DNA from 2 places in the Alkalicoccus luteus genome. Region 2 is predicted to be linked to the other one. Evidence: riboswitches for the same ligand, from Rfam matches in the RefSeq annotation. Region 2 holds a riboswitch; the other holds the start of a gene.
What was found. Region 2 has a riboswitch for glycine ahead of gcvT (glycine cleavage system aminomethyltransferase GcvT). Riboswitches for the same ligand answer to the same signal wherever they lie in the genome.
Positions count from the first base shown of each region.

Region 1: it holds a riboswitch for glycine, as region 2 does, so the genes downstream of both, ACSZLD_RS03735 (ACT domain-containing protein) here and gcvT (glycine cleavage system aminomethyltransferase GcvT) in region 2, are expected to answer to the same signal.

Region 1 covers NZ_JBPZEY010000002.1:295,242-311,572, reverse strand. Annotated here, with positions in the region: gene ectA (diaminobutyrate acetyltransferase) at 1-301, opposite strand, end outside; gene typA (translational GTPase TypA) at 440-2,278, opposite strand; gene ACSZLD_RS03750 (glutamate-5-semialdehyde dehydrogenase) at 2,386-3,645, opposite strand; gene proB (glutamate 5-kinase) at 3,683-4,744, opposite strand; gene ACSZLD_RS03740 (PFL family protein) at 5,036-6,397, opposite strand; gene ACSZLD_RS03735 (ACT domain-containing protein) at 6,411-6,686, opposite strand; glycine riboswitch at 6,773-6,850, opposite strand; gene ACSZLD_RS03730 (serine hydrolase domain-containing protein) at 7,048-8,052, shown strand; gene ACSZLD_RS03725 (acyltransferase family protein) at 8,111-9,169, opposite strand; gene ACSZLD_RS03720 (DMT family transporter) at 9,276-10,181, shown strand; gene ACSZLD_RS03715 (ammonium transporter) at 10,375-11,652, shown strand; gene ACSZLD_RS03710 (DUF294 nucleotidyltransferase-like domain-containing protein) at 11,652-12,602, shown strand; gene ACSZLD_RS03705 (exonuclease domain-containing protein) at 12,599-13,312, shown strand; gene ilvA (threonine ammonia-lyase IlvA) at 13,579-14,838, shown strand; gene ACSZLD_RS03695 (CvfB family protein) at 14,944-15,801, shown strand; gene ACSZLD_RS03690 (type IA DNA topoisomerase) at 15,862-16,331, shown strand, end outside.
Region 2 covers NZ_JBPZEY010000013.1:56,385-72,715, reverse strand. Annotated here, with positions in the region: gene comGC (competence type IV pilus major pilin ComGC) at 1-210, shown strand, start outside; gene comGD (competence type IV pilus minor pilin ComGD) at 194-631, shown strand; gene ACSZLD_RS15285 (competence type IV pilus minor pilin ComGF) at 988-1,479, shown strand; gene ACSZLD_RS15280 (hypothetical protein) at 1,476-1,844, shown strand; gene ACSZLD_RS15275 (shikimate kinase) at 1,837-2,349, shown strand; glycine riboswitch at 2,453-2,544, shown strand; gene gcvT (glycine cleavage system aminomethyltransferase GcvT) at 2,745-3,833, shown strand; gene gcvPA (aminomethyl-transferring glycine dehydrogenase subunit GcvPA) at 3,835-5,181, shown strand; gene gcvPB (aminomethyl-transferring glycine dehydrogenase subunit GcvPB) at 5,178-6,653, shown strand; gene ACSZLD_RS15255 (rhodanese-like domain-containing protein) at 6,714-7,088, opposite strand; gene lipM (lipoate--protein ligase family protein) at 7,221-8,051, shown strand; gene ACSZLD_RS15245 (vitamin B12-dependent ribonucleotide reductase) at 8,328-10,883, shown strand; gene mntR (transcriptional regulator MntR) at 11,131-11,571, shown strand; gene ACSZLD_RS15235 (hypothetical protein) at 11,652-12,443, opposite strand; gene ACSZLD_RS15230 (SA1362 family protein) at 12,508-12,906, opposite strand; gene aroQ (type II 3-dehydroquinate dehydratase) at 13,135-13,572, shown strand; gene ACSZLD_RS15220 (M24 family metallopeptidase) at 13,569-14,630, shown strand; gene efp (elongation factor P) at 14,669-15,226, shown strand; gene ACSZLD_RS15210 (hypothetical protein) at 15,259-15,636, shown strand; gene accB (acetyl-CoA carboxylase biotin carboxyl carrier protein) at 15,862-16,331, shown strand, end outside.

The DNA of each region.
Region 1 (16,331 bases), on a different contig from region 2:
GAAGTTTTCGCAGCATGGTAAATGCCAGACCCTTTCCGCGTTGGCCAGGGTCAACGCCGACCTGCCAAATAAACAGCACGTCCGTTTCATCAGGCTTAATGAATCCTGTTATGAATCCGACGACTTCTTCATTCTCAATGGCTGCTACACAAGTATCGGCAAAATACTCTGCCATCATGATGTACTTATACGCGGAATTAAGGTCCAGCGATGTTTTTTTCGCCAGCTCCCACATCCCGCTGCCGTGCGACCGGTCCGGTTTGACACAGCGAAGGGGAAGAGCAGTCGAGGAATCGTCCATATGAAGCCCCCTTTTCAATAAAAAGATTCGACAAAGATAGATTCCCTTTATTAAGTGAAACTAAGCCTCAATATGCAGGAGGGAAGGCGCAAAAAAGAACCCAGCTGATGACTCAGCTGGGTTCCTGTTTTTAAGTGACTAGTTTTTCGCTGCTAGCTTTTTACGTTTTTCTTCACGTTCGCGCATGCTCTTATCGAGCACTTTCTTTCTTAGCCGAATTGATTCCGGTGTAATTTCGCAGTACTCATCTTCATTTAGAAATTCAAGCGCTTCTTCAAGAGTGAGAACTCGAGGACGCTTCATCGTTACAGTCTGCTCCTTGGTAGCGGAGCGGATGTTCGTTTGCGCCTTCATCTTCGTGATGTTAACAGTCAGGTCGTTGTCGCGGTTATGCTCTCCGACAATCATGCCTTCGTATATATCTGTTCCAGGCTCAAGGAACAGGATACCGCGGTCTTCAACCTGCAGCATGCCATAGCCGGTTGATTTACCGGTTTCCATCGAAACGAGAACGCCTTGACGTCGCCCGCCGACATACCCTTTAGCAACAGGGCGGTAGCTGTCAAACGAATGGTTGATAATACCGTAGCCTTTTGTCTGAGACATAAACTCAGTAGAATAACCGATAAGCCCTCTCGAAGGTACGAGGAATTCGAGGCGGACCTGACCGTCTCCTTTATTGATCATGTTGAGCATTTCGCCTTTTCGCTCACCAAGAGATTCCATGACAGAACCGGTATAGTCTTCCGGCACGTCAACTTGAACGCTCTCAAACGGCTCGCAGTCAACACCGTCAACCTCTTTAATAATAACTTCAGGCTTGGATACCTGCAGTTCGTATCCTTCCCGTCTCATGTTTTCAATGAGGATGGAAAGATGAAGCTCACCACGGCCTGATACAGTCCAGGCGTCAGGGGAGGAGGTAGGATCAACGCGAAGGCTGACGTCGGTTTCCACCTGCGTAAGCAAACGTGCCTCGATTTTACGAGATGTGACATAATCACCCTCACGGCCGGCAAACGGGCTATTGTTTACGAGAAACGTCATTTGCAGCGTAGGCTCATCAATTCGCACGACTTCCAGGCGCTCCGGATTTTCAGGAGGGCAGATCGTATCACCGACCATAATATCTTCAATACCGGCTAGTGCAACGAGATCACCAGCTTCTGCAGATTGGATTTCCTCTTTCTTCAATCCGAAAAAGCCGAACATTTTCGTAATGCGGAATGATTTTTCCGAGCCGTCTTGTTTCAGGAGTTTAGCTTGGTCGCCGACTTTCATTGTACCTCGAAAGACGCGTCCGACACCGATCCGGCCAAGATAGTCATTATAATCAAGCATAGTTACTTGAAATTGGAAAGGTTCCGTTGTGTTATCAACCGGAGCCGGCACGTGTTCCGTGATTGCATGGAACACAGCGTCCATGCTTGGCTGCTGGTCCTCGGGAGTCATACTGGAAGTACCGTTGACAGCAGACGTATAAACGACCGGGAATTCAAGCTGATCTTCGTCTGCATCAAGCTCGATAAACAGATCAAGGACTTCGTCAACGACTTCATCCGGACGGGCCATAGGCCGGTCGATTTTATTTACCACTACGACAGGGGTAAGCTTCTGTTCCAGTGCCTTTTTCAGCACGAAACGTGTCTGGGGCATACAGCCTTCAAATGCATCTACGACTAGAAGAACGCCGTCCACCATTTTTAAAATTCGTTCAACTTCGCCGCCAAAATCAGCGTGTCCGGGCGTATCAAGAATATTAATACGCTTATCTTCAAATTTCACCGCTGTGTTTTTAGCGAGAATGGTGATTCCTCGTTCTTTCTCAATGTCATTGTTGTCCATTGCCCGTTCAGATACCTGTTCATGATCGCCGAAAGTGCCTGACTGTTTTAGCAGTTCGTCTACCAGCGTTGTTTTCCCGTGGTCAACGTGTGCAATAATGGCGATGTTCCGTAAATCGTTTCGTACTTTCATGCTTCGCATACGCTCCTGTCTTCGATAAGTTTACATCCGTACAAGTATAGCATAAAGAATGCGAAATAACACGTCGTACTTTTTCAGAAGTAGGAGGGCAAGCGTAGTTAATAAGAAAGACTACCTTTACACTGTCCATTTCCTTCAACGAGATATTTTACGGTAGTCAGCGCCTGAAGTCCCATAGGACCGCGTGCATGGAGCTTTTGAGTGCTGATGCCTACTTCCGCCCCCAGGCCAAACTCGAAGCCGTCGGTGAATCTCGTAGAAGCATTATGGTAGAGCGTGCTGGCATCAACAGTTTGGAAAAAAAGGTCTTTTGCTTCCGGATTCTCAGTAATGATCGCTTCAGAGTGCTTCGTGCCCCATTTACTGATATGTGCGCATGCTTCATGCACGTCCTGAACAATTTTAATGGCCGCTGTCAGGTTTAAATATTCCGTCTCCCAATCTTCTTCTTGAGCAGCATACACTCGTTGGTCCAGTGAGGTTGTTGTTTCACAGCCTCTGAGTGTTACGCCGTGGCTGCTTAATGAATCAATGAGCTCAGCTAAGTGCTGTTCAGCCCAGGAAGCCTCGACCAGAAGTGTTTCAGCAGCGTTGCAAACAGATGGTCGCTGCACCTTTGCATCTACCGCTATTTTTCGTGCAAGCTCCGCATCCGCATCCTTATCAATGTAGACATGACAGTTGCCTGCACCAGTTTCAATAACCGGAACGTGTGATTCACGGACGACTTTATTAATGAGCTCTTTACCGCCTCTTGGAATGAGAACATCTATCCATTCAGAGGCCTCCATTAATTCTGTCGTGGCAGAGCGCTCTGGTGATTCAATCAGCTGCACGGCTTCTTGTGGAAGGGAGGAATTCTGCAAACCTCGTTGTATGGCCGCGGTAAGAGCTTTATTCGTGTTGATGGCTGATCTGCTGCCTCTCAGCAGGACAGCATTTCCCGTACGAAGTGCAAGAGCACTGATATCTGCGGTAACATTTGGGCGTGCTTCAAATACAGCCGCAATCACACCGAGCGGTACAGATACTTCCCGGATCGACAAACCGTTAGGCCGCGTCCAGCTGCGAAGCGTGGTGCCAAGCGGATCTTCTAATTCAGCAACAGAAGTCACGGCGTCCGCAAGATCTGCAAGCCTCGTATCGTTTATTTCGAGTCTGTCCAGGTAAGCAGCATCACGCCCGGCTTTTTCTGCTTCAGCGAGATCCAGTTTGTTCGCATGTAATATATGTTCCTGCTGCTCCAAAAGGACAGCAGCAATGGCATACAGCAAGTCTTGACGCTGCTGATCGGAAGTGGTGCTCAGCTTTATCGATGCCTGGCGAGCTGCAGGAGCTTTACGTTCTACTTCTGTCATAATACGTCTCTCCTTTATAAGGAATTAAAATAATGTGTCAGCTGAAAGAAACCCATTCGTCCCGGTGCACAGCAATTGCTGCTTCGCTGTTCGTATCAGCCAATTGCATATGATCAATGAGCACACGGCCTCTGCCTATTTTTCGCGATCCGGCATATACATCGACGATGTCCCCTCTGAAAAAGTCACCTTCGATTCTGCTGATGCCAACAGTCAGCAGGCTGGCACCGCGGTTTAGAACAGCATCAGCAGCTCCTTCGTCGACAAAAAGAGAGCCCGACGCTGAAGCGTGATAAGCGATCCACTGTCGGCGGGTCCGCATAACGCGGCTGGACTTGCGGCGGATGTAGGTACCGGTTCCATTTCCTTCGCTTGCCTGAATCAATTCTTCTGTACTGCTCAATGTGCCGACATACGCCTCCACTCCTGTATCAGCAGCGGCGCGGCATGCCGACAGCTTTGTACCGATGCCGCCGGTTCCAAGCGCAGATCGGGACGGTGCACGTAAAAGCTGTTCTGGAATGGTTTGGAGTTCGTCGTATTTGAATGCTTCAGGATCTTCCTTGGGATCTGCTGAATATACACCGTCTGCATCGGTAAGCAGCATGAGCAGATCAGCGTGCATCGCACCACTTACCAGGGCGCTAAGCATGTCGTTGTCTCCGAAGGTCAGTTCATCAACAGCCGTGGAATCATTTTCGTTCAGAATAGGAAGGATTTTTCTGCTCAAGAGCTCTTCGATTGCTGCATGAAGATTCTGAAAGTTCTTTTCCTCTGTAAAATCCGAGCGTGTCACCAATAGCTGGGCAGGGATGATATTGTAATGCTGGAGCTGGAACCGGTAATGCTGCATTAAAAGTGCCTGGCCAGCTGCAGCAGCAGCTTGTCGTGCCCGGACGGTTGCAGGTCTGGAGGCATAGCCTATATCCCGGAAACCGGCCGCTACTGCTCCGGATGAAACGATGAGCAGCTCATGTCCTGCATGCCGAAGTCCAGCGATTGCGTGACAGAAAGCAGCCATTTTGACAGGGGAGAGCGTGCCATCTCCTTCTGTTAATGAGCTGGAGCCTATTTTAAGTACAATACGTTTTCGTTGCATCTTAGCTGACATCCTTTCCGGTACAAACAGCAGAGGCCCCCGTCCTGAAAAAGGACGGGGGCCTCCCGCGGTACCACCTTTATTGGTCTTTACAGACCCTGCTTTCCAGTTTCTTATGAGGTTGTCCGTTCCGAGCAGGTTCAGACTCATCGCACCCTGCACTTCTTTCAGCCGTGAAAGTGCTCTCTGCTAAGGGGGAGAGGAGGCATACTTATCTCAAACGGGAATGATTAAGATATATTATTCAGAAAAATTGGATATCTGTCAATAACCTTTGCAGAAAAGGTGCCGTTAATTGATAAGAGATTGAAGAGGGGCAGGGATTCGGCCTCCGCGCTGCATCATTTTATCTGACTTAAATGGATTCAGGCCCATCACCGGAGCACGTCCTAAGAGACCGCCAAACTCGATCATATCTCCTTCTTTCGCCCCCGGTACAGGAATGACCCGAACAGCAGTCGTTTTCTTGTTGATCATCCCGATTGCCATTTCATCCGCGATTAAACCGGAAAGAGAAGCGGCTTCTACGTTACCGGGAACAGCAATCATATCGAGACCGACAGAACATACGCTCGTCATGCCTTCTAATTTGTCTAGAGAGAGCGCTCCATCCTGAACACCCTTGATCATTCCGTTATCTTCTGAAACCGGTATAAATGCGCCGGAAAGACCGCCTACATAAGAGCTTGCCATCGCACCGCCCTTTTTTACAGCGTCATTCATCATGGCAAGTGCTGCAATCGTTCCATGGGTGCCGACGCGCTCCAGTCCAATTTCCTCCAAAATTTCAGCTACGGAATCATTGGCAGCATTTGTCGGAGCGAGTGAAAGATCCATGATCCCAAAAGGGACCCCAAGCCGGTCAGCGGCTTCTCTTGCCATCAGTTCACCGGCTCTCGTAATTTTAAATGCTGTTCGTTTAATAATGTCAGATACCTCGCCGAGGTCGGCATCCGGGTGCCGCTTTAACGCGTGAAGCACGACTCCAGGACCGCTTACACCAACATTCAGCACTTTATCTGCTTCGCCAGTACCGTGAAAAGCACCGGCCATAAATGGATTGTCTTCCACGGGGTTGCAGAATACGACGAATTTGGCATTGGCGAGGCCACTGTTGTCGGCGGAAAGATCAGCAGCCCGCTTAATGATGTGTCCTAACCTTGATACAGCATCCATATTAATGCCCGCTTTCGTTGTAGCGGCAGACACAGAGGCGCAAACGCGTTCCGTCGTGCTAAGTGCTTCCGGGAGGGCTTCAAGCAGCACCGCATCGCCTTTGGAAATGCCCTTATGGACCATTGCGGAAAATCCGCCGATGAAGTCTACACCTGTATCGCGTGCTGCTGCATCCAGCGTTTCTGCCAGTTTGATCGCGTCTTCTTTTGAGGCTCCGCCAAGAAGCAGCGAGCAGGGCGTCACAGAAATTCGTTTATTCGCAATAGGAATGCCGTACTCCTGTGAAATATCGTCCGCCGTTTGGGTAAGGGTGGCAGCTGACGTTGTTATTTTGTTATAAACATTGGCACGCATAGCTTCCTGTGAATCTCCTGCACAGTCCATCAAGTTTATGCCTAGCGTAATAGTGCGGATATCAAGCTCTTCCATTCGCACCATTCTGATTGTTTCCTGAATTTCATTGAAGCCGATATTCATGACAGGGCCCTCCTTAAATTCTGTGCATATGCTTAAACAGATCTTCACGCTGAATATGAATAGTCAGACCGAGTTTTTTAGCTGTCTGTTCCAAAGCTGCTTCAATTTCCTGCATTGATGCTGTCTTCGACAAGTCTACGAGCATCATCATCGTGAAAAAATCCTGCAGGATCGTTTGGGAAATATCGAGTACGTTAATTTTATGCTCCTTCAGCACAGCGGTGACATCAGCAATAATGCCAACTTGATCTTTACCTACGACACTAATGACGGCGCGAGTTGATTCCATGATAAACATCCTTTCTGCTTTTCAGTCTAACTGCATCAAAAAAGCCGGCAAAATGCCGGCATAAACATACAAACCGCCTTCTGGCAGCTGTATCTTCTGTCCGGGTGCCTGAGATTGTGAACCCTTCGGCGCTGCCAGCCGGCAGTCTCTCCAGAAGCTGCTCCAGCTGTAGTAACCCCACAGCCTTCGTTGCAACGTATTAACAGATGATAATAAACCTATCAGGCCCCCGCTAATTCGTCAAGGACTGCGTATTCTGGTATATTTAAGAAACACGATGTCAGGCAGAGGAATGATAGGGTTGTTCAATCAGATAATTGCCGCTCTCACGATCATCATCGCTGTATTGGTGGGATTATTTATGTACGTATATTATTCAATCGAAGAAGGAGCAGAGTCAACTTGGGAGTATCACGATTCTGTTGAGGAGGCAGGTTTCAGCAGAGAGGCGCTCGATCAGGCAAGAATTTATTACGATTCGATTAACAGCACCTCGCTAATGGTGATTTCTGAGGGGAAAGTGCTGTTAAGCTGGGGAGATGTAACGAAGAATACGAATGCGCACTCTGTCCGTAAAAGCTTTCTATCAGCTTTGTTCGGAATTGAAATTGATCGAGGAAATGCTGCTCTGACTGATACGCTCGAGCAGCTGGAAATCGATGATCAGCCTCCGCTTACGACAATTGAAAGACAGGCGCAGCTGTCGCATTTGATGTCTTCGAGCTCTGGAGTATACCTGCCTGCAGGAGAAGAATCCTGGGGAATGCGCTTTGCAAGGCCATCCCGGGGGAGTCATCTTCCTGGAGAGTTTTATTATTACAATAATTGGGATTTTAATGTTCTTGGGACGATTTACAACGCTATTCCCGAACGTGATGTGTTTGTAGATTTCAATGACCGCATTGCGGAACCGCTCGGAATGGAAGATTTTGATCTGGCCAATACTAATTATAAATATGAGAACCGCCGGTCACGTCATCCCTCATACTTATTTCAGCTCTCAGCAAGAGATATGGCACGATTCGGTCAGCTTTACTTGCAGAAGGGGGAGTGGAATGGAGAGCAGATTGTTCCGCAATGGTGGATCGAGGAAAGCACGTCTGTTCAAAAAGAAGTACCTTCCAATACGGTGTTTGACTACGGCTACTTATGGTGGACGGCTTCTGTTCCTCCTTACAGCGATTACAACATGTACTCTGCAGTGGGGCGCTACGGCCAATCGATTGATATTATTCCAGAGCTGGATCTCGTTTTTGTGCACAGGGTCGACAGCAACAGATTGGCGTTTCAGCTGACACGAAGTGCGGTCAACGACTTGCAGCGTTTGCAGCTGCTTCAGCTCGTGCTTGATGCCAGGCGGTCTTAAACGCACGAACGCGCAAGAAAAAATCCCTTCAGGCTGCACGTGCAGCCTGAAGGGATTTTTATTGAGGTGATTTATATGGAGCACCGATTTGACCAATGATCATGTATCCGTATTTCCATTTGTTCATCATTATAATGGTTGCGATGGAAGCTGTCAGGCTGAAAATAAATAAAATGATAATGTAAAAGAAGCCGATTGGCAGCGGGTACAGCTGAAATAGAAAATCAAGCAGAAAAATATAAAAATAGTGAAGCAGATAAATGCCAAATGAATAGCGGCTGATAAATTCAAGGAACGGCGGCAGTGCTTTCAATGTAGATGTAATATAAAACAGAAAGAAGCTGCACATCAGCGTATGAATCAAGATATCGGTCCTTTTTGAGCTGTGCACGGTGAGAATCCCCGAATGATAGAAAAATAAAAGCATCGCACTCGTTAACACAGGTCCAATGATGAACAGCACCCGCCATGAGCGGATAAAAGCGGAAAAGCGTTCAAAGTGCATCCCGGCATAGTAACCTACCGCAAAATAAAACACCCATCCAAACATTGGCACCCAGTAAAATCGCTCCCAAATGTACTCGCCGTACAGAAGACCTTCAGGCGGAGAAGAGTAATTAAAAAAAAGTAAATAAGCGGCGTTAATACCGAAGGCGACTGGAAGCACGATAGATGGTTTCCATCGCTTCAGTCTGGAGTGAAGCAAATAATGGACCAAATAAAATTGAAAAATAATTAGGATGAAGTAGCCGTGGTAATCACCGACAACGATATTCAAGGCGACTTTTGTAAAGCCTGTCTGAATCCCTTGGGCGAAAAAAGGCAGTGCATAAAAAATGCCCATCACTACGAATGGAATTAAGATGAAGCGTAGCCGTTTCTTCAGGAAATAATCCGGAAGCTCCCGGTTCCGGTACGAATATGCAATTAAAAACTCGGATATAAAAATGAACATCGGCGTACCATAGTACAAAATCATTTGAATGGAATCAAAAAAAATGGCAGAAAGTTCTCCCATTTCACGGATTGTCATGGAATCGATGCCTATGAAAATACTGTGAAGAAGAACGATACTTAAACAACCGATGCTCCGCAGTACGAAGATTTCCTTAATCATGTCTGCGGGCCCCTTTCCTGCGAACGTCATGTGTCAGCTTATAACATATCATATTTATTCCGGCAGCGTCATCCGTCTCTGCCGGTCGTAACTGGAGGGAAGAAGATTGAAGCATTTTTCCGTTTACGCAACACTCATGTTCGTCATGATCGTGTGGGGGTTGAATGTCGTAGCAGTGAAATACCTGGTAGACGTCATGCACCCTGTTCAAATGCAAGGAGTTAGAATTGGAGCGGCCGGAATTGCTGCGCTCGCTATTCTATACGTATTAAAAGAGTTGAAGAAGCCGAATCGAAAAGAAATCCTTCTGATTGGAGCAGCGGCATTATTTGGTCAAGTGCTGCACCATTCTCTATTGGCGTGGGGATTGCTAAATACAACTGCTGGCAATGCCTCCTTAATACTCGGACTCATCCCGGTTACTACCGCTGTTTTTGCAGCAGTTCTGCTGCGTGAGCGGCTGAACCTTCTCCGTATAGTGGGTATTCTTATAGGGTTTTCAGGCGTGATGCTGATCATTATTCCGTCTAACGAAGCATTGAGTGCTGCAGCCGGCGGCGATCTGCTGATCTTTCTTTCTATGATCTCCCAGGCATTCTCTTTCATTTTAATTCGACAAGCATCGATATCTCTTCCGGCTGGTGCGATGACTGCGTATATGCTCTTGGCAGGTTCGATTGTTCTGATCGGGCTCAGCTTTGTAACAGGAGGGGGAGAAACAGTTTTTCAACCTCATACTGCAGCTGTCTGGACCGTGTTTTTCAGTTCTGCTCTGCTGGCTACAGGTGCCGGTCACATCTTATTTAACCGGGCTATTCAAAAAATAGGCCCTTCCCAGACGGCGGTGTTTAACAATTTCGTTCCATTTTTCGCGTTGGGCGGCTCTTGGCTTTTTTTAGGAGAAACGATTACGGTCTATCAGGGTGCCAGCTTTTTGCTCATCGTTATAGGAGTATTACTCGGAACAGGGTATGCAGAATACCAGTATAAAAAGTATAAATATGCGAATTGAGGTGATCGCAGTCAGAGAGCGCTTACACGACTGGAGGCCGTACATTTCCTTGTCTGTCACTTATAAATGTCCGTGAAATACCATGTTATATTATCTGACATTTTCGTTGTGTCAGAAAATTCCGGCGCTATACTGAGGTACATAGCTGTTGGCACATTAGCTGACAGAAATAAACTCAGGGAGTGTGAATGGGATGGACGAATTGTTTCTCATGAATAATGTATGGATTATCGTATGCTTTGCTCTAGTCCTGCTGATGCAGGGGGGATTCATACTCCTCGAGGCCGGATCGACGAGAATGAAAAACGCCGGGCATATTGCCGGTAAAACGATTTTTACAGTGGGGATTGCATCACTTGTTTTCTGGGCAGTCGGGTACGGTTTTATTTACGGGGAAGGCAACTTGTTTATCGGAATGTCTGATTTCTTCTATGGTGATTTTGAATCTACCGTAGATGGCCTTGCCGGATCTGTTGACTTTATCTTTCAGCTGGCATTTGCAGCCATCGCGCTGACGATCGCATTTGGCGGATTTGCAGAACGTGCGAAATTATCTGTTTATATTCTATTTGCTATCGCATTTTCCGCATTCATTTACCCGGTCGTCGCGCACTGGATCTGGGGAGACGGGTGGCTTGCGGGACTTGGCAAACAGGACTTCGCTGGATCTACAGTCGTGCACTTAACTGGTGCTTTGGCGGCACTTGCAGCAACGATTATCTTAAAGCCGCGTATCGGGAAATTCAACAGCGACGGCACATCCAACAATCTTGCTGGTCACAACCAGGTGTATACAGCTCTTGGTGTGCTGATTCTCTGGGTAGGCTGGTTTGGATTTAACGGCGGATCTACGCTTGGCGTGGATGGTGCATTTTTCGGATACGTCGCGCTTACAACTCAGCTTGCAGCAGCAGCGGGTGCGATTGCAGCAATGTTTATCGTTTCTGCGATGACTGGAAGAAATGATATTCCGACGATGTTAAATGGTGCGCTCGCCGGACTCGTGGCTATCACTGCTTCAACGGCATTTGTCGCCCCTTGGGCCGCCGTTATTATCGGTGTAATCGCCGGCTTGATTGTACATTTCAGTATGGTGTTTTTTGACAAAGCAAAAATTGATGATCCGATCTTTGCTCTTTCTGTTCACGGTGTTGCAGGTATTTGGGGAACTCTTTCAACCGGATTTTTCGCCACTCCTGATCTCGCGGCGATGAACGGCGGCCTTCCGGGATTGTTTTACGGTGGTGGTCTGACTCAGCTTGGTGTTCAATTCACAGGGGTAGCTGTTTCAGGACTGTACGCATTTGCAGTTGCTTTCATTATTTTGAAGGTGCTGGACAAGGTGCTTGGCGGCCTGCGCGTATCTGAAGAGGAAGAGCTTGTGGGTCTTGATATGAGTGAGCACGGCAGCTACGGTTATCCGGAGAACATGGAGAAGGCATCAGAAACCGTGAAGAAGCACGGTGCCTGATGGAGCAAATAACCGCTTCAAATAATCCGTTCCTGCAGGGAATTTCCCTGCAGGATCCTTCCGTTTCCTGGGAGGAAGTAAACGTATGGCACGACCGACGGATAGAGCAGCTGTTTAAGGAACAACTTTCCCTATTCGAAGACGATCATGGCCCGCTTCCTTCCCCGTGCTCATTTTATGTGATGGGCAGTGCAGGGAGAGGCGAACAGGCAGCCTTCAGCGATCAGGATCACGGGATATTGTATGAAGGAAAGAACGATAGCGATGCTTTTTTGAAGCTTGGTGAACGCGTAGCAGAAGCGCTCTATCACGCGGGGTATCCGTACTGCGAAGGCAAGGTGATGAGCAGCAATCCGCTCTGGTGCAGAAACCTGTCGTCTATGGAAGCGCAGCTGTCCACATGGCTGGATCAGCCCGACTGGGAGGCTGTCCGGTATTTAATGATTTTCATGGACGCGAGAACGTTGTCGGGATCGGCCCATGCTGAAAAAATGAAGCAGATCATTACCGATTCTGTTCGCTTCAGGCCTGAGCTGATGGATCGAATTATCGCTAACACAAGCTTTCGACGCAAGCGTCGCAACATGTTCGGTCAAGTTATAACGGATATCAAGGGGAATATTAATTACAAGGAATCCATTCTATTTCCTTTCGTACACGCTGCCCGTATTGGCGCGGTGTTTGAAAAAGTAAACGAGCAGCATACGCCCGCCAGGCTGCGTGCGCTGCCGCCAGCATTAAACGGTGAAGCCGCAGCGCGGGTTTTTGAAGAGGCACTTTCATTTCGCCAGCAGCACGTAGCGCAAGAAGACTCGTACGAAACGATTCATTTGCTTAACATGAAAAGCTTAAAGAATGAAGAAAAAGAGAAAGTAAAGCAGTTTATGAAAGAAGGAAAGCGGCTCTATCGGAACGTAACGGCGTATTACAGAAAGCGTGATAACGGATGAACATGCTGGACAGATGGAGACGTTCGCTCGGCGCACTTGCTGGTGGAGCTGTCTATGATCACAAGGGAGGAAGCAGCGCTGGAGCTGCGGCTTATGCGAGACAGCTTGAGCGGGACCGCCGTGATCATAAAGAGCTGACGATCCCGCTTCAGGAGCTGCCAGTAACTGTAGTAGACCTGGAAACGACCGGTTTTTCACCAGCTAAAGGAGACAAGATTCTGTCTATTGGAGCGGTCAGAGTGGAAAAGGGGCAGCGAACCTCCTTTTATTCACCAATTTTTACTGAAAACCCGCCTGAGCCTGTGTTAAAACTGACTGGATTGACCAAGCAGGAGCTGATAGACGCACCGCCAGCTGCGGAAGTGGTAAAGGATTTCCTGTCGTTTTCAGCGGAAAGTACGCTAGTAGCGCACCATTCAGCGCATGAGAAAGCCTTTTTAAATCATACGCTATGGAAGCTTTACCGAATGAAGCTTTCAAGGCGGATCGTCGATACGAGATTCGCAGTACTGCATATCCATGAACTTGAACACGCAGTAACACTTGAGGAGTTTTGCCGCTACTTTGATGTAGTGCCTGAAGGTCGGCATCACGCTTTACTAGATGCAAAAGCAGCGGCCGATATCTGGACTGAGGCGTGCTCATCCTGTATGCAGAACGGCATCTATACATTAGCTGATATGTATAAGGAAGCTGCAGCTAAAACTTAATTACGTATCCAGCAGCTCACTTGGCAGCCGGTGTTCCGATTATTTCGGACACCGGCTGCTTTCATAGCAGCTTCCCGCAATATTAATCGAATAACGGGTCGGACGTCTTCCGTTTTCTTCATATTTTGCAAAGGTAAAGGAGAGTATTCAAGCAGAGAGCGCTTACATATGCGATTGATTGAAATAGTTACAGCAACGCTGTTTTCTCCAGCGGCTTCCTGTGATAAGATTAGTCATAATATTTTGAACGAAGAGGAGCTTCTGCCATGGAAAAGACCGAACAGAGCGTGCATGTGAAAGATATTTTGGTGGCGCATCAAGCGTTGAAGGATGTAGTGGTGAAAACGCCTCTTCAGCGGGATGCTATTCTTTCTGATAAATATGAAGCAGATGTTTATCTGAAACGGGAAGATCTCCAAGTCGTCCGGTCGTTTAAACTGCGCGGTGCCTACAATTTAATGCAGGGACTATCCGAGCAGGAGCTGCAGCGGGGAGTCGTTTGTGCAAGTGCGGGTAACCACGCGCAGGGTGTCGCATACTCCTGTAAAGCACTCGGCGTGCGTGGGAAAATTTTTATGCCGTCTACAACGCCACGTCAAAAAGTGTCGAGAGTCGAGTTTTTCGGCGAGCCGTTTGTGGATGTTGTGCTCACAGGTGATACGTTCGACGATGCATATGCCGCCGCAGATCAGCTCAGACAGGAAGAGGATATGACATTTATCCATCCATTCGACGACGTCCGGACCATCGCAGGCCAAGGCACGGTAGGAATGGAAATTTTAGAAGACATTGACGTTCCAGTTTCCCACGTATTTATGGGAATCGGCGGAGGAGGTCTCGTTTCAGGTGTCGGCACCTACTTTAAAGAGATTTCCCCTTCTACTAAAATTATTGGCGTAGAGCCTGCCGGTGCTCCCGGTATGAAGACGTCGCTGGAACGAGGAGCGGTTACGTCGCTCGCTAAAATCAACAAATTTGTGGACGGTGCAGCTGTCAAAACAGTCGGTTCGATTACGTACGATATCTCGAAGCGGATTGTAGACCGTATTTCGCTGGTAGAGGAAGGTCATGTTTGTTCTACCATGCTCAATCTATACAACGAGAATGCGATCGTAGCAGAGCCTGCCGGCGCCCTTTCCATCGCGGCACTGGACGAGTATCGTGATGAAATCCGGGGCAAGGCCGTTGTATGTGTCGTCAGCGGCGGTAACAACGACATTGACCGTATGCAGGAAGTGAAAGAGCGTTCGATGATCCATCAGGGGCTCAAGCATTATTTTATCGTCAACTTCCCGCAGCGAGCCGGTGCTCTTCGCGAATTTCTTATTGATGTGCTCGGGCCGACTGATGATATCACCCGGTTTGAATACACGAAGAAGAATAATCGTGATAAAGGACCGGTATTGTGTGGAATTGAATTAAAATATCGGGAAGATTACAGTTCACTTATTGACAGAATGGACAAAAAAGGGTTTGCTTATATAGAAATCAATAAAGATGAAGATCTGTTTAATCTGCTTATTTAATTGGAACGTCAGGAAAGAGCCGGTGCTTCTGCGACGCTAGTTCGCGAAATTTGGCTCTTTTCTTTTTGCGTTCACGCAGCAATCAGACTTTACAGGAGGCCAATTATGAATCAGCAACCGATATCCGGATCCGTCCATAACGCGGAATTTGTCCGGCATACGAAACAAGGGGTATTCGTGTCAGCGGGGGGTCAGGAATTTTTGCTTCCTGAAGCAGAAATTACAGGACCGGTAGGTAAAGAAGTACGCATTTTTGTTTACGAAACGAAGGCGGGCAAACTGCAGGCCACGATGAATATCCCAACGATTACGACAGAAGCCTATGACTGGGCTTACGTCGTATCAGCGATCGATGCCGGCGTATTTGTGCACATCGGGCTTGAAAAAGACATTCTCGTATCAAAGGATGATCTCCCGGAAGATAAAACGCGCTGGCCGGCAAAAGGGGATAAGCTGTTTGTCTGTCTCGGACACGACCGTAAAGGACGCTTAAAAGCGCTGCCTGTCTATGAAGCAGTGATCGATGCTGAGCGTGATAAAGCAGACCGTAAATGGTACGGTACAACGGTAAAGGGGCACGTGTATTCCATCAAAGAAGCAGGCTGTGCAATGGTGACAGAGGAAGGTGTGCGGGCATTTATTCATGACAGCCAGCTTGTGTTTGCCCCTCGTTTAGGCCAGCTTTTAGAAGCTCGCGTCATCGACGTTAAAGAAGATGGCACAATTAATGTAACGCTTCGTGATGAACGCACCGCTGCTCAGGCAAAGGATGCTGAAAAAATAATGGAGATCCTGGAACAGCGGGGCGGTCAAATGCCGTTCACCGATAAATCGACTCCGGCAGAAATTGAAGCTGCTTTTGGGATGAGTAAAGCGGCATTTAAACGCGGTCTTGGTAAACTGATGAAAGAAGAGCGGATTACTCAGACTCCCGGACTTACTGAAAAACGATCGGATTCGTAACCTTGCGCATGCCCCCGTTCATCGGTATACTAATGTCAAACGTACGTTCGGGAGGCGCCTATGTATTTAATTATTGCAGAGAAGCCGGATCAGGCTTCCAAACTCGCTGCACCATTTAAGCCGGTTCGTCAGAAGGACCATCTGCTCTTGCCACCCTCTCCGGAATTTCCGGAGGGGGCAGCTGTCGTATGGGCTCTGGGTCATTTGGTCGAACCGATTCCGCCGGACGGATACCGAAGCGACTGGAAGCGGTGGTCGCTTCAGACGCTTCCTATGATTCCGGAGAGATTCGAATACAAAGTGAAACGCTTTAAAGAATTTCGAGTAATTGAACGATTTGTGCGCCGGTCTGATATCTCGCTGATTATTCATGCAGGAGATGCAGAACGGGAGGGGGAAGCGATCATCCGTCTCATTCTTGATCAAATTAGTGTAAAAAAACCGTTGAAACGGCTTTGGGTGCAGTCACTCACTCCAGGAGCTGTACGTCAGGCGTTTAAGCAGCTGACGGATGACCAGGAAACCTATCC
Region 2 (16,331 bases):
TTGACTAAAAACCAGGGGGTTGCCAACAGTAAAAGCTGTGAAGCAGTACTGGAGCTTACGGAAGCTCAGATTTTAGCGTATAAAGCCGATCATGGAACACTGCCAAGCTCCATTGCAGATCTGAAAGGTGACTATCTCGATTCAGATACGTGTCCGGACGGTTCACCTATCACCATAAACGGTTACCGGGCCAGTGTTTCGTCCAATTAAGCAGCATGGGTTTACCTTGATGGAAACGATGGTTGGGCTCGCAGTGATCTCAATCATTATCTCCATTGGAATATTAGCGGTGGAACAAACGGTTTTTCAGCTGAATAAAGAGCGAATCATTTACGAATTACGAACAGATTTGCTCAAAGCTCAGCATCACGCAGTATACACCGGTAAAGAGGTAAACGTCAGATTTTCTCCTGACGGCTCATATGAAATCAGAACGTCGTCGGGTCAACTTACGAGGAAACATCATCCCAACGTTACGTTTCAACGGTTGACGCTGGGGCTCCACGAAGTTGTATTTTTACCTAACGGAAACATTCGGAAATTCGGACAGCTGCGAATGGAAATAGAGGACGAAGTCTACCGGATTGTGTTTATGATCGGAGGTGGCAGATTTTATGTGGAAGCTGTCTGAGCGGGGCTACATCATGCTGGAAGTCTCTCTTGCTTTATTGATTCTCGCAGCTGCGGCTCTTGTTTGTTCTGCTGTAATAGGAGCCTACGGGATGGAACGGAATAGCCGTCATCTTGAAAAAACGGCAGCAGCGTACCTTGCCCAGTTGTCACTTGCGGATGCTGAAGCTAAAACAGTGCTAGATGTGGAGGGGGTGCAATGGAAGGTTGCCAGTTACAATGCTGAGCCTTTTACGGAAGTCTGTTTATATAATAAAACGCATAAACGCGAGATTCGGAACTGCAGATATTTTTTCAGCGGACCGCAAAGCCAGAGGTGGAATTATGATTCAGGTCCTCGCGGGGTTCCTGGCTCTCATGATAATCATTCTGCTTTTTACAGCAGGCTATGCGGTATTGGTGATGACTCTGACAGAAGAGCCTGGCTTTCATCCGTATGAATTTGCAGTGTTTAGCTCCCAGCTTGAACAGGAAATCAAGCAAGCGGACTCGTTATCCGTTTCGCCTGGCGGCGACCGGCTGGTGATGACGGCTGATGGAGCGGTTGTAACATACGAGCCTTATGGATCAGGGATAAGAAGGCGTGTTAATTACACGGGCCATCAGATGATGCTGCAGCAGGTATCCAGCTTTACCTTTACCGTCAGTGATGAATCGGTAACTGTTGCAGCGACCGGTTCCGGAAGAACACATCGCGCAGCTCTGCTGTATCCCGGGGGTTTATTACATCGTTCTTATCAGATAAAACATACTAACAAGCCTGGCGATTTGAAACGTGATGAATCGTGCCTGCCCGATCGGAATTCGCTCACACAAGGTGTCTGCCTGGTTGACGGGAGCAGCAATTGAACAGCGAGAAAGGGTTCGCTTTACTTTATGCGATGCTATTACTGCTGATGATGAGCACGGCTGTCCTCGTCATCACTGCTGACATACAGAATATGCATGCCCTTCATGAACAGGAAATGAAAAGAAAAAACACAGCAATGCTCCAGCAGTCAGCGTTAGAATCGCTTATCCATTCAGGATTTTCAGAAGAATTAACCTGGAGCTACAGGAAAGATCAAATTCATGTGCAGCGTGATCCGCTTGAAGAAAATCGCTTTTTCATAACTGTCACATCCGGCTCCTATACAAGAGAGGCAGAGTTTGTCTATAATGAGGAAAGCCGACAGATTTCAGCTTGGAAGGAGCGCGTATGGAGTCATGACTAAAAGGGAAACGGTTTATTTAACCGGATTTATGGGCGCTGGTAAAACCACGTGCGGCAAGCTGCTTGCCGAAAAATTGAGCTTGCCGTTTATTGATCTGGATGACTGGATTCAGAAGCATCACAAAAAGTCAATTCCAGCTATATTTGCTGAAGAGGGAGAAGCTGGTTTTCGGAAGCGGGAACTGGATGCGTTGAAGACGGTATCGGGGTCAGCTGCAGTAGTCTCGACAGGAGGGGGGATAGTGGAAACTCCCGAAGCTCGAAACCTTCTGTCTAAAAACAGCTGTTTTTATTTGAGCGCCCCTTTTGAAGAACTGTTTAAACGAATCGAAGGGGATGCCTCAAGACCGCTCGCCCTGCTCGAAAAACCGAAACTTCAGGAACGATACGATAAGCGGGTGCCGCTATATGAAGAGTGTGGGTACTGCATTGATTCCGAGAAACTGACACCTGAAGAGCTGTGTGAAAAGCTTGCCGGGATGCTTCATAAACGCGATCCCATGTAATGGCTGTAAATGCGCCTGTTTCTAAAGGAATGACTTGCCTGAAAAAAGAGAATAGTGGTACGATAAAGACGCAGGAACGACATGTGAGAAAGATATAATGCGAATGACAGCAAGGGGAGAGAACGGAATCACCGTCGCCGAAGGAGCAAGCGAATTATCGTGAATCTCTCAGGCAAAGCAGACTCTTGTTGGACGCATCTCTGGAAAGACCCGTGCAGGAATGGGTCACCGATGGGGAAACTTTCCCCGGAGCCGCATGCTCCAGTGGAAAGGTAAACTCTCAGGTCAACAGGACAGAGGCGTACAGGTGCTGAGGCATCCGTATGCACTCTGTCCTTTTTCGTTCTTTGCGACCAGTCAATACATAACATAATTCAGAATCAGGGGTGGAAAACATGGGGAAACGTACACCGCTTTACGACCGTTATGCAGCATACGGAGGCAAAACGATTGATTTTGGAGGTTGGGATCTCCCGGTTCAGTTTAGTTCGATTAAAGAAGAGCATGAAGCTGTCAGGACAAAAGCCGGTTTATTTGATGTTTCGCATATGGGAGAAATTCGTGTCACTGGTGAAGGAACTCTGGATTTTCTGCAGAAAATGCTCACAAACAATGTGGAAAAGGCGGCTGATGGACAGTGTCAGTACACAGCAATGTGCTATGAAGATGGAGGAACGGTCGATGATCTGTTAATTTACCGGTTCAACTCCGAAGATGTGCTGCTCGTCGTAAATGCTGCGAACATTGAAAAAGATGAAGAGTGGCTGCGAAAGCACGCAGATGATCGTGTCACGATAACAAATGAGTCAGAGGAAACGGCCCAGCTTGCACTTCAGGGTCCTAAAGCAGAAGAACTGCTGCAGGAGCTCAGTGACACGAATCTTGCCGATATTTCCTTTTTTCGCTTTCGAGAAGTGAAAATTGACGGTGTAAACGCAGTTGTATCAAGAACTGGCTACACTGGAGAAGACGGGTTTGAAATCTATCTTCATCAAGATCGGGCAGCTGAACTTTGGGATACGCTCATTGATCAAGGAGCAGCTCCGATCGGTCTTGGCGCAAGAGACACGCTGCGTTTTGAAGCAAAGCTTGCGCTCTATGGTCAGGAGCTTTCTGCGGACATTACTCCGATTGAAGCTGGAATCGGGTTTGCTGTTAAAACAGATAAACCGTCGGATTTTCTAGGAAAAGCGACGCTTCAACAACAAAAAGCAGATGGGCCCCCGAGAAAGCTTGTCGGGATCGAGATGATCGATAAAGGCATTCCGCGGAATGGCTATAAGGTGTTTGGCGAGGAAACGGAAATCGGTTTTGTCACAAGCGGTACACAGTCCCCCACCCTGGGTAAAAATGTCGGTCTGGCTTTGCTGTCGGCTGACTGGACCGCAATTGGTACAGAAGTAGTGGTGCAGGTCAGAAAGAAAAAACTGAAAGCTGTTGTCGTTGAAACCCCGTTTTATAAACGATCTAAAGGAGGAAACTAACATGAGCAGTCATCGGTATCTGCCGTCAACAGAGCAAGATCAGCAAGCTATGATGGAAACGATTGGAATTGATTCGTTAGAAGAGCTATTTGCAGACGTTCCTGAGGAAGTTCGGTTTCAAGAGGCACTGAATGTTCCAGAAGCACTGAAGGAAACAGCGTTAATCAAAGAAATGCAGCGGCTCGCTGAAAAGAATACGAACGTGAAAGATGTACCTTCCTTTCTGGGGGCTGGTGTGTATGAGCACTACATTCCATCGGTCGTAAACCATATGCTGCTCCGTTCAGAATTTTTCACAGCCTATACGCCGTATCAGCCTGAGATTTCTCAAGGCGAGCTGCAGGGGATATTTGAATTTCAAACGATGATTGCTGAGCTCACCGGCATGGATCTCGCTAACTCTTCGATGTACGACGGTCCTACGGCTCTGGCTGAGGCAGCGATGATGAGCTGCGGTGTGACTAAGAAGAAGCATATTCTCGTTTCGGAGGCCGTTCACCCGGAAGCTGTGGAAGTACTGCGAACGAATGCAAAGGGCCAAAACCTGGAAGTCGTCGTTGTCGAGGCAGAAGATGGGCAAACAAACCTGACTGCGCTGGAAAACAGCTATTCTGAGGATACAGCCTGTGTCATCGTGCAGTATCCGAACTTCTTCGGCCAAATTGAAGATTTGGAAGAGATCGAAAAAATTGCTCATAGCAAAAAAGCACATTTTATTGTTTCATCCAATCCGCTGAGCCTGGGCATGCTGCAGCCGCCCGGAGAATTTGGAGCAGATGTTGTAGTAGGGGACGCTCAGCCGTTCGGCATACCAACCCAGCTGGGAGGACCGCACTGCGGCTACTTTGCTGTGACGAAAAAGCTGATGCGTAAAGTACCGGGCAGACTTGTTGGTGAAACAGTGGATGAAGACGGAAGACGAGGGTTTGTTTTAACGCTTCAGGCTCGGGAGCAGCATATCCGTCGCGACAAAGCTACCAGCAATATTTGTTCCAATCAGGCACTGAATGCGCTCGCTGCATCTGTGGCCATGAGCGCGATCGGAAAATATGGTCTTCAGGAAATGGCTTCTCAGAACATGCAAAAGGCCCACTACGCGAAAAAGCGCCTTCAGCAGGCTGGTTTTGAATTGGTTCATGATGGCCCGTTCTTTAACGAGTTTGTGATTAACCTGCCTGCACCGTGCGAACGAGTAAATGAGGCACTGTTTAAGAAAGGCATCATCGGCGGACTGGATCTAGGCAGATTTTACGAAGGACGCGATCATCACATGCTGATTGCAGTTACAGAGCTTCGTACGAAGGAAGAAATTGAAGCACTCGCAGAAGGACTGGAGGGATTAAAATGAGAACGGAAGAACAGGCGCTCATTTTCGAGCTGAGCAGAGAAGGTCGAATAGGTCACAGCCTCCCGGAACTGGATATTGATCCGGTTGAAGAGCAGGAGCTGCTGCCATCTAAGTATCGCAGAAAAGAACCAGCTGAACTGCCGCAGGTCTCCGAGCTTCAACTCGTCAGACATTATACGGCTTTATCACGCCGTAACCATGGAGTAGATTCCGGCTTTTATCCGCTCGGGTCGTGTACGATGAAATACAACCCGAAAATCAATGAAGATGTAGCGCGATATCCGGGCTTTGCTCACTTGCATCCGTATCAGCCGGAGTCACAGATTCAGGGTGCGCTTGAATTAATGTACGAACTGCAGCGGACTCTTGAAGTTGTAACAGGTATGGATCAAGTGACGCTTCAGCCTGCAGCGGGGGCGCACGGTGAGTGGACCGGGCTTATGCTGATTCGCGCTTATCATGAGGCGAACGGCGATTACGGCCGTACGAAGGTCATTGTTCCAGACTCGGCACACGGCACGAACCCTGCCTCTGCTGTCGTAGCTGGATTTGACGCTGTTACGGTTCGCTCCAATGAAGAAGGACTGGTAGATCTCGAGCACCTGCGTGAGCTGGCAGGCGAGGACACAGCGGCGCTGATGCTGACGAATCCAAATACGTTGGGGCTGTTTGAACGCGATATTGTTGAAATGGCTTCCATTATTCATGAAGCGGGCGGGAAATTATACTATGACGGAGCTAACTCCAATGCAATTTTAGGCATGACTCGTCCCGGTGATATGGGATTTGACGTCGTACACTTAAATCTGCACAAAACGTTTACAACTCCACACGGTGGAGGAGGACCTGGTTCTGGTCCGGTTGGGGTTAAGCAGGATCTTGTTCCGTATCTACCAGCTCCGATCGTTGCAAAAGAGGGCGACAGCTTCAGGTTTGCCTGGGAGTTTCCGGATACGATTGGCCGAGTGAAGCCATACTACGGTAACTTTGGAATTAATGTACGTGCCTATACGTATATTCGAACGATGGGCCCGGAAGGATTGCGGCAGGTTTCCCGTCAGGCAGTGCTGAATGCAAATTATATGCTGCGCAGGCTGCAGCCGTACTTTGACACGCCATATGAGCAGCATTGCAAGCACGAGTTTGTATTGTCAGGGAAAAGACAAAAGAAACTTGGCGTCCGAACGCTGGATATCGCAAAGCGGTTGCTTGATTTCGGCTATCATCCGCCGACGATTTACTTCCCAATTAACGTCGAGGAATGCCTCATGATTGAACCGACTGAAACAGAATCGAAAGAAACACTGGACGAATTTTGCGATGCGATGATTCAAATTGCTAAAGAAGCAGAAACGAATCCTGAGATTGTTCAGGAGGCTCCTCATACGACGGTCGTAAGCCGTTTAGATGAAACACAGGCAGCCCGTAAGCCAATCTTGCGCTGGCAAGCGAAAGAAGAAGCAACCGTTTAATTTAAAAGAAGAAAAAGCCTTCCGGGGAACCACCTCCGGAAGGCTTTTTGCAGGGAAATCTTATTTTTTTACTTTGCCTGTCCACTTTTTAAAGCCGCCTTTAAGCATGTTCAGATCTTCGGCATCTCTTTTTTTGCGGAGAATCTTGGCAGCTTGTACAGATCGGGATCCGTTTTGACAGTATAAATAAACAGGCTTATCCGGCCGAATCTCTGAGTTTCGCATCCTCATTTGAGAAAGCGGAATATTTCGTGCACCCAGAATATGTCCGGTTTTAAATTCCCGCTCTTCACGGACATCAATCAACTGTGCTTTTCGGTAATTTTTAGTGAACTCTTCCTGTGTCAAAACCGACAGGTACGACGGTTTTTTCATACGGAAAATGAGAAACACAATTAGCAAGACGGTTACTGCAATCAGTATCCACAGTTCCATTCCGACACCCCTTTACATGACGTTTACCATACTAAATAATAAACGTTATCAGGTCTTTGTGCAATGTTTCTCTTTCTGCTTTGTTCTTCAGTCTGTTTTTCTGTATGATAGAATGGTTGGGAGGTTGCTCGTATGGAACAATGGTATTACATAAATTCAGGTCCGGCCGGCCCCGCCTACAACATGGCGCTCGATGAAAAGCTGATGGATTGGCACCGGGAAGGGCGAATTCCTCCGGTTATCCGCTTTTATGAATGGAATCCGGCCTCGCTTTCACTCGGTTATTTTCAGCGAGTGGAACGGGATATTGATCTAGAGGCTGTTAAACGGCATAAAGCAGGACTTGTCAGGAGGCCGACAGGCGGCAGAGCTGTCCTGCACGAAGATGAGCTGACGTACAGCATCATCGTAAAGGAAGATCATCCCGGTATTCCCGCCGGCATCACCGAAGCATACAGAGTCCTTTCAGGAGGTCTCCTGCTCGGATTTAAAAACATGGGATTGGAAGCGGGATTTTCCATTCCGTGGACGGAAGAAGAAAAAGCAGATTTAAAATCACCGCGATCCGCCGTCTGTTTTGACGCACCATCCTGGTATGAGATGGTTGTAAACGGTCGAAAGATTGCCGGGAGTGCCCAAACGAGACAAAAAGGAATTATTTTGCAGCACGGATCAATTATTCGGCGGTTTGATGAGGAAAAATTATTTGATATGTTTTTATTTAAGAGTGAACGAATTCGCCGGAGAATGCAGGCAGGCTTCCGCAGTAAAGCGACGCCAATGGAGGAGCTCATGGAACGCATTCCATCTCCAGAAGATATGAGGGCTGCTTTTGTGCGCGGGTTTGAAGAGGATCTTGGCATTCAGCTTAAAGAGTGGGAGCTCAATCAAGAGCTGAAAGAGCAGGTCAGCCATCTGGCTATAAGTAAATACGCGTCGGATGAGTGGAATTACAAATACTAGTATATACCTATTTTTTCGAGCAGAGCCTTGCGCCCGCCGGCTCCTCGAAAAACGGCATATTAATTTCATAACTTTTGCGTTTACAAGCTGACGACCAGGGTATAGAATAGCAATATATCCTATATATAGTTGCTTATTTCACTGAAAACACTATATATAGCGTCATGCTTACGTAATTTCATAAGGAGCCTTGCCGGGCTTCCTTTCTTTTTGCCCGGACAATGATGCTCAGCATTATCAAAAGTACGAGAAGGAGCGAGGCCAGTGACTACGTATATGTCAGAAAAACGAATTGATCTCGATCAGCTGAATAAGGACATTGAGCAGTTTCCACAGGTATTTCCGGTAGCTCCGGATATGCACCGTCAGCAAAGCGGAGTTTCCAGATTGGTGATGCTGGATCGTTATACGTTCAAGGATACAGAAAAAGTAACGTTAAAAGCAGGAGATTTTGTCGTACTGACCGTTAAGAACGATCCAAAGTTTCCAGCACGGGGATACGGTTTTGTGACGAGCATTAACTGGGAAGCGGGAACCGCTAAAATTGCGGTTGAAGAAGAATTCCTCGGTGTGCTTGATTCTCCTGAAGAGAAAAAGACCGGCATCGTTGAGCGCTCACTAGCGACGATCGATAAACCGCTTGAGCTTTATTATGAACAGATTGCTAAGCGTAATGCTCGCGGTCTTGCCTCCGTTGAGAAAACAGAAGAGAAGCGCAGTGAATGGTTTGAAAAGTTCTACCAGCAGCTCGTGAACATGAATTTTGTTCCTGCAGGACGGGTTCTTTACGGAGCAGGCTCCGAAACAGACGTTACGTATTTTAACTGCTATGTCATGCCTTTCGTAGCTGACTCACGAGAGGGAATTTCCGATCACCGCAAACAAGTCATGGAAATCATGAGCCGCGGCGGAGGTGTGGGAACGAATGGATCTACGCTTCGTCCAAGAAACGCGCTTGCAAGAGGAGTGAACGGGAAGTCTTCCGGTTCAGTATCCTGGCTCGATGATATCGCTAAGCTGACGCATCTCGTTGAGCAGGGAGGGTCCAGGCGAGGAGCACAGATGATAATGCTCGCAGACTGGCACCCGGATATTTTGGAGTTTATTATTTCAAAAATGCAGAATCCGCGGATTCTCCGCTATCTGCTCGAGCAGACAGAGGATGATCAAATTGCATCTCTTATTAAAGACAAACTGAAATTCACGCCGTTCACAGAGCTGGAAGAGGCAATGTACCAGAGCATCATTAATTATAAGCATATTGAAGGCCAGGGAGGCTTTGATCCAAAAGTAATCCGTGATGCGGAACAAAAGCTTCGGGATGGCGGAACGTATCAGGTCAACAATGCCGAATTTTTAACTGGTGCGAACATTTCCGTCTGTATAACGAAAGAGTTTATGGAAGCTGTTGAGCAGGATGCAGATTACCAGCTTCGTTTCCCGGACGTAGAGAACTATTCAGCAGAGGAAATGCAGGCGTATAACCGCGAATGGCAGGAGTACGGAGATGTTCGTGAATGGGAAAAGCTTGGGTTTGGTGTCCGCACTTACCGCACCATTAAAGCGAAAGAGCTTTGGAACCTCATTAATATCTGTGCGACGTATTCTGCAGAACCTGGTATTTTCTTTATAGACAATGCTAACGAAATGACAAATGCAAGTGCCTACGGGCAAAAAGTAGTTGCTACCAACCCTTGCGGAGAGCAGCCGCTCGCTCCTTACTCCGTTTGCAATTTGGCTGCGGTAAACCTTGCTGAAATGGCAGACACAGAGGCGAAGAAAGTAGATTACGAAAAACTGGCTGAGACAGTAGCTACCGGCGTCCGCATGCAGGACAACGTCATTGACGCAACTCCTTATTTCCTGGAACAAAACACGAAGCAGGCGCTCGGCGAGCGACGCGTCGGTCTTGGGGTTATGGGGCTGCACGATCTGTTAATTAAGACGGAGACCCGCTATGGCTCTGACGAAGGAAATGTCCTTGTTGATAAGATTTTTGAAACGATTGCTGTTACGGCTTATCGTACCTCAATCGAACTTGCTGAGGAAAAGGGAAGCTTTCCTTATCTTGAGAGTAACAGCGCAGATGAAACACAGTACCTTCGATCGAAGTTCACGGAAACCGGTTATATGAAGAAAATGCCGCTAGACGTGCTGGAGGGGATTCAGAAGCACGGCATTCGCAACTCTCATCTCTTAACAGTAGCACCTACTGGCTCTACTGGAACGATGGTCGGAGTATCTACTGGATTGGAGCCGTATTTTTCCTTCTCTTATTTCCGAAGCGGAAGACTTGGAAAGTTTATCGAAGTGAAGGCAGAAATTTTGCAAAAATATCTTGAAGAACATCCGGAACAAGATCCGAATGAGCTGCCCGACTGGTTTGTTTCGTCAATGGAGCTTTCACCTGAAGAACATGCAGACGTTCAATGTGTGATTCAAAAATGGGTGGACAGCTCATTGAGTAAAACGGTTAATGCACCAAAAGGCTATACCGTAGATCAAGTTAAATCTGTTTATGAGCGTCTCTATAAAGGCGGAGCTAAAGGCGGTACAGTTTACGTTGACGGCAGCCGTGATTCACAAGTGCTTACGCTGAAAGCAGAAGAGAACGACAACTATGCAGTGGACCTCACTGGAGGAGAGCAGCAGAATGAAACAAAGCAGCCGGTTGTGCTTGTTGAAACTATTACCGATGTCCGCTCCACTTCTGTAAATTACGGAAGTGAGGTTGGAGATACGTGCCCGGTTTGCCGACAGGGAACGGTAGAAGACATCGGAGGCTGCAATACGTGCACGAACTGCAGCGCTCAGTTAAAGTGCGGGTTGTAAATTTCACATTGCGGTAACAAAAGGACTGCAGGACTCGATGAACGAGTCCGCAGTCCTTTTCGGGCTTGAACAGAATATAATATTATGAGGTGGGCGAAACACACGCAGCCGCAATAAGAATCGATCCTGTAAAGGCGCCAGTGTTAAGCTGTGAATGGACCGAGCAGCAAGAAAGCATAGAAATAGACCAGCGCATATGCTAAAATGTGACATGCACAATGAATGCAAGCTGTCTGGAGGATCATACATGCCTACACCCAGTATGGAAGATTACTTAGAACGAATTTATCAACTGATCGATGAAAAAGGCTATGCCAGAGTATCAGACATTGCAGATGCATTGGACGTCCATCCATCATCTGTAACAAAAATGGTTCAGAAGCTTGATGCTGAGGATTATTTAGTTTACGAAAAATACAGAGGCCTCGTCCTGACAGCCAAAGGGAAAAAGATAGGCAAACGGCTCGTCTACCGGCATGAACTGCTTGAGGAATTTATGCGCATTATTGGTGTCGATGAGAAACGAATTTACAGTGATGTGGAAGGAATTGAACACCACCTCAGTTGGGAAGCGATTGACCGGATCGGGGATCTCGTAACGTATTTTGAAGAAGATCACAATCGCGTCAAAGAATTGAAAGCGACCCAGCGAAAACAGGACCCTGAAGAAGGCGGAGAAGAGCAGTAAATCGTTACTTCAGGACGTATAAACCACAAGGAGCACCCCGTCAGCCTTCCGCTGATAGGGTGCTCCTTCTCGATTAATCCCTAAATAATTTTTTCGCCCCGTCCATACTGAGCGTACGAACCTGAGACGACCATAATAAAAGGCAGAATAATCGTTATCCACAGGCCTAGAAATAAACCGGCCGCTACATCACCGATCAGGAAGCCCTCAAAAGCAGGACGGACGCCGAAATGAACAAATAAAATGCCGGCTGCCCCAATAGCGGAAGCAAGCCATTTGGCTGGAGCTTGGGTCTGTTCAACAAACATCCGTACTTTATACTGCTCCAGCACCGCTCCTATGCCAGTTCCAAGCAGCAGACCAGGGAGCAGCAAAAACAAATCATCAGGAGCTAAGAGAAGAGCTAAAAAGAAGGGAAGGATAATAGAGAACGAAAATAGATAAGCATCCGGCATAGACCCAATCCATTCAAGGCTGCGGTAAAAGGTATAACTGATAAAACCGCCAATCAGTATACCGCCGGTAACGGTGAACACAGGTACGCCTCCTGCAAGCAGGTAAATCAGGCTGACGGCTGCAGCTGCAGCAATACAAAGGGCTGCTTCTGTTCTTCTCCTGCACAGCGGCAGCAGAAAAGCAAACAGTGTAACCGTTGCCTGAATATGAGGATGGGTAAAGGGAACGCGATCATTGCTTAAAAGCAAATATGGAAAATACATCAGAATAACGTATCCGAGCGACAGAGAAAGCACCGTCAGATAAAGAAGCTGAAAACCCGATCGTTTATCCAACGTCCAAAAAATCGCTCCGGCAGTGATCAGCCAAACTGCAAAGAGTATCTGTGAATAGACAGTGACAAAATAGGAACTCAAGCTTGATCCCCCGCTTCCTGAAAAACTTCAGACTTAATCGGGTGTAAAAGAAAAGAGCCAAGCATTAAAACAAGGCCCGGCTCTTTTTCTTAGGGTTCTTTTTACCTTCAATAACGGTCAGCTTCACCTCTGACTGCCTTTTCAGCAGCGGCTTCGGATGTCGCTTTTCCTGTTTCACCGTTTTCAGTGGAACGTGGCTCCGACGTGATTTCGGCTTGGTTTTCTGCTGCTGCTTAACAACCGGCCGTCCGTTCTTAACAGGCACTTGAAACCCGCTCTGGCGCTGCATCAGCTTCGGCTGCAAAAACTTTTTAAACAGCAGAATAAGCAGTGTGACAATTCCAATCGTTACGAAAATACTGGTTATGAATCCGGCGGGATCGCTGAACAGGGAGACCCCGATGCCGAGAGCAGCAAAAGCTAATACGATAACCACAAGCGGATGAATGCGCCTGCTTTTCATTAGGTCCACCTCCATAAATGTTAAACGGATCATCAGTCCGGTGAAGGAATACGTATACTTACATTTTACATGAGCAAATCGAATACTGCTAGAATGATCTACCGTTCTTTTCCCTGTTTCAACGGATTTTACACCTTGTATTGCCAACCTTGATGAACTATTCATTCCCAGGCTACTATGATAAAATATTCGTTGTGAAAGAATTTCGCAGGAAGGCGGGATGCCCGCATGCTGAACGTTCATGTCATTAATGGACCTAATTTGAATCGGCTTGGAAAAAGGGAGCCGCATATTTATGGAGCAAAGACGCTTCATGACCTTGAAAAAAAAGTGGCAGCACATGCGGACCAGCTTGGCGGAGCCGTTACTTTTTTTCAATACAGCAGTGAAGGGGCTATCATTGACTGCCTGCATGCCGCTGAAGAAACGGCAGATGCGGTCATTTTAAATCCGGCTGCGTTTACACACTACAGCTACGCGCTTCGTGATGCAATTGCCTCTATAGGCATTCCGGTTGTAGAGGTACATCTATCCAACGTTCACGCCCGGGAAGCATTCCGTGCCGTGTCCGTTACAGCGCCGGTATGCAGAGGGCAGATAAGCGGTTTCGGTTTTGAAGGGTACTGCATGGCACTCGACTTTCTTTACAGGGAGGAATTAGCATGACGAGAACAGATCAACTAAGAAGCAGGTTCGATGCGCATGGCGTAGATGCTTTTGTAACGCAAAGTACATATAACAGAAGGTATTTGACCGGTTTTACAGGAACAGCTGGCGCAGCTCTAATCGCAGCTGACAAAGCACAGCTGATCACGGATTTTCGCTATACGGTTCAGGCACGCAGCCAGGCAGAGGGTTTTGAGATCGTTGAACATAAAAAACCATTGCTTGAAGAGCTGGCCGAACAGGTAAAGGCACAGGGCATTCAAAAGCTTGGGTTTGAGAAGGATCACGTTTCTTATACACAGTATGAAGCACTGCGAGATCAACTGGACTGTGAACTGGTTCCAGTATCCGGCATCGTGGAAGACATGAGACTCGTGAAGACTGCGGAGGAAATCAGCGTGATCGAAAAAGCGGTGCAAATCGCCGATGAGGCGTTTGCGCACATTCAGACATACATTAAGCCTGGAGTAAAGGAAATTGACGTATCGAATGAGCTGGAGTTCTTCATGCGAAAGCAGGGGGCTGTTTCTTCCTCTTTTGATATTATAGTCGCTTCTGGAGAACGTTCTGCCTTCCCTCACGGCGTCGCTTCAGATAAAGTCATTGAGCCTGGAGAACTTGTGACGTTGGATTTCGGTGCTTACTATAATGGATACTGCTCTGATATTACGAGAACGGTGGCAGTCGGGAATATATCAGACGAATTGAAAGAGATCTACGACACGGTACTCCAGGCGCAAATCCGGGGCGTCAATGGCTTAAAGCCAGGACTCACCGGACGTGAAGCAGATGCACTGACGAGAGAATATATTAAGGACAAAGGGTACGGCGAGTATTTCGGCCATTCTACCGGACACGGAATGGGCATGGAGGTGCATGAAGGTCCAGGGCTTTCACATCGCTCCGACAAAAAGCTGGAGCCTGGGATGGTTGTAACGGTCGAACCAGGCATCTATGTTGAGGGAACCGGCGGAACGAGAATCGAAGATGACGTCGTTATCACCGAGGAAGGTTGCCGGATTCTTTCCAAATCTTCGAAAGAACTGATCGTTTTATAAGCATAAACGTACTGTTACATTAAAAAGGAGGATATAACATGATTTCAGTAAACGATTTTAAAACAGGACTAACGATTGAAGTAGACAATGATATTTGGCAGGTGTTGGAGTTTCAGCATGTCAAGCCGGGAAAAGGGGCCGCTTTTGTCCGTTCCAAGCTCAGAAGCCTTCGTTCAGGGAACATCCAGGAGAAAACATTCCGGGGAGGAGAAAAAGTAGAAAAAGCGCACATCGATAATGCGAAAATGCAGTATTTGTATTCGTCAGGTGATGAACACGCATTTATGAATACAACGACTTATGAACAAATTGAACTGTCTACCTCCCAGATCGAACGGCAGCTGAAGTTTTTAAAAGAGAATATGGAGGTAAGTGTCCTCTCATTCGGAACAGAAATTCTTGGAGTGGAACTTCCACAGAACGTGAAGCTCGAAGTGACGGAAACGGAGCCAGGCATTAAAGGCGATACGCAGTCAGGCGGAACGAAGCCTGCAACACTCGAAACAGGATTGACTGTGCAAGTGCCGTTTTTCGTAAACCAGGGCGACATCCTGATTATTGATACAAAAGACGGCAAATACATTTCCCGCGGATAGCAGAGAATTTAAATTAATTGGAGTGAGCAGTCATGGAATGGTCAGAATTAACGGAAGGCGCAAAAGCAGTATTGGAACAGACGCGCAGCCAAAAAAACGATAAAATTCAGATTGTGGAGTTTGAAGTAGGATTCTCTCAGTCTGAAGAAGAAGCAGAGGGGGGCATGCCGGTTTCTATTCAGGAAGAAGACTACAAAAGCCTGAAGGCATACACTCAGGAAAACGAGTACGGTGAGAAGTATCATATGGCGCGCAATAAAAACATTGTTAAAATCATTTTGCTTGAAGACGGAAAAATTCCGGATAACCTTTCAGACTTTCCGATTTTCCGGGACTACAAAACAGTGGAAAAGCAGGACTTAGAGCAGGAAGAAGCTGCAGAAAGCAGTGACAGCAATAACGAAGCTTGATCGAGGATGATCGTATCTCTGCTGTAAAGCGTCACCTTGGAAAGAATGGAGTAAGGCGAAGGAATTCCTTCGCTTTACTCAGATTGACATTGTAAGCGCTTACGAAGTGGTCTGACCAAAAAGATGTTTTCAAATTATCTGAAATACGGTAGCATATTTATGAGCAACTCCTAATGGTTTATCGTTACATGTAACGGAAGCTAAATGATGAAAGGGCGGATCATGATGTTAAAAATTCAGGAAATCAGAGAGCTCATTAAACTGATTGACGATTCAAGCATTGATGAATTTAAGTACGAGCAAAATGGAGCAAAAGTGTCACTTAAAAAACACGGCGGTCAAACCGTACAAGCATCTTCACCTGCACCGCAGCAAAAGGAAGCTCCAGCGCCTCAGCCGGCTCCAGCGCCTGCGCCTGAAAAACAGTCTGCTCCGGAGCCAAAGGCCGAAGCTCCTCAAACTGGCAGCGATCAGGAAGGTACATATAAAATAACCTCACCAATGGTTGGAACGTTTTATTCCTCTCCCTCTCCGGATTCGGATCCGTACGTAGCAGAAGGAGACACGGTTAAGAAGGACTCCGTCGTCTGCATTGTTGAAGCGATGAAGCTGATGAATGAAATCGAAGCAGAAGTGAACGGACGTATTGTAAAAGTACTGGTTGAGAACGGCGAGCTGGTTGAATACGGCCAGGA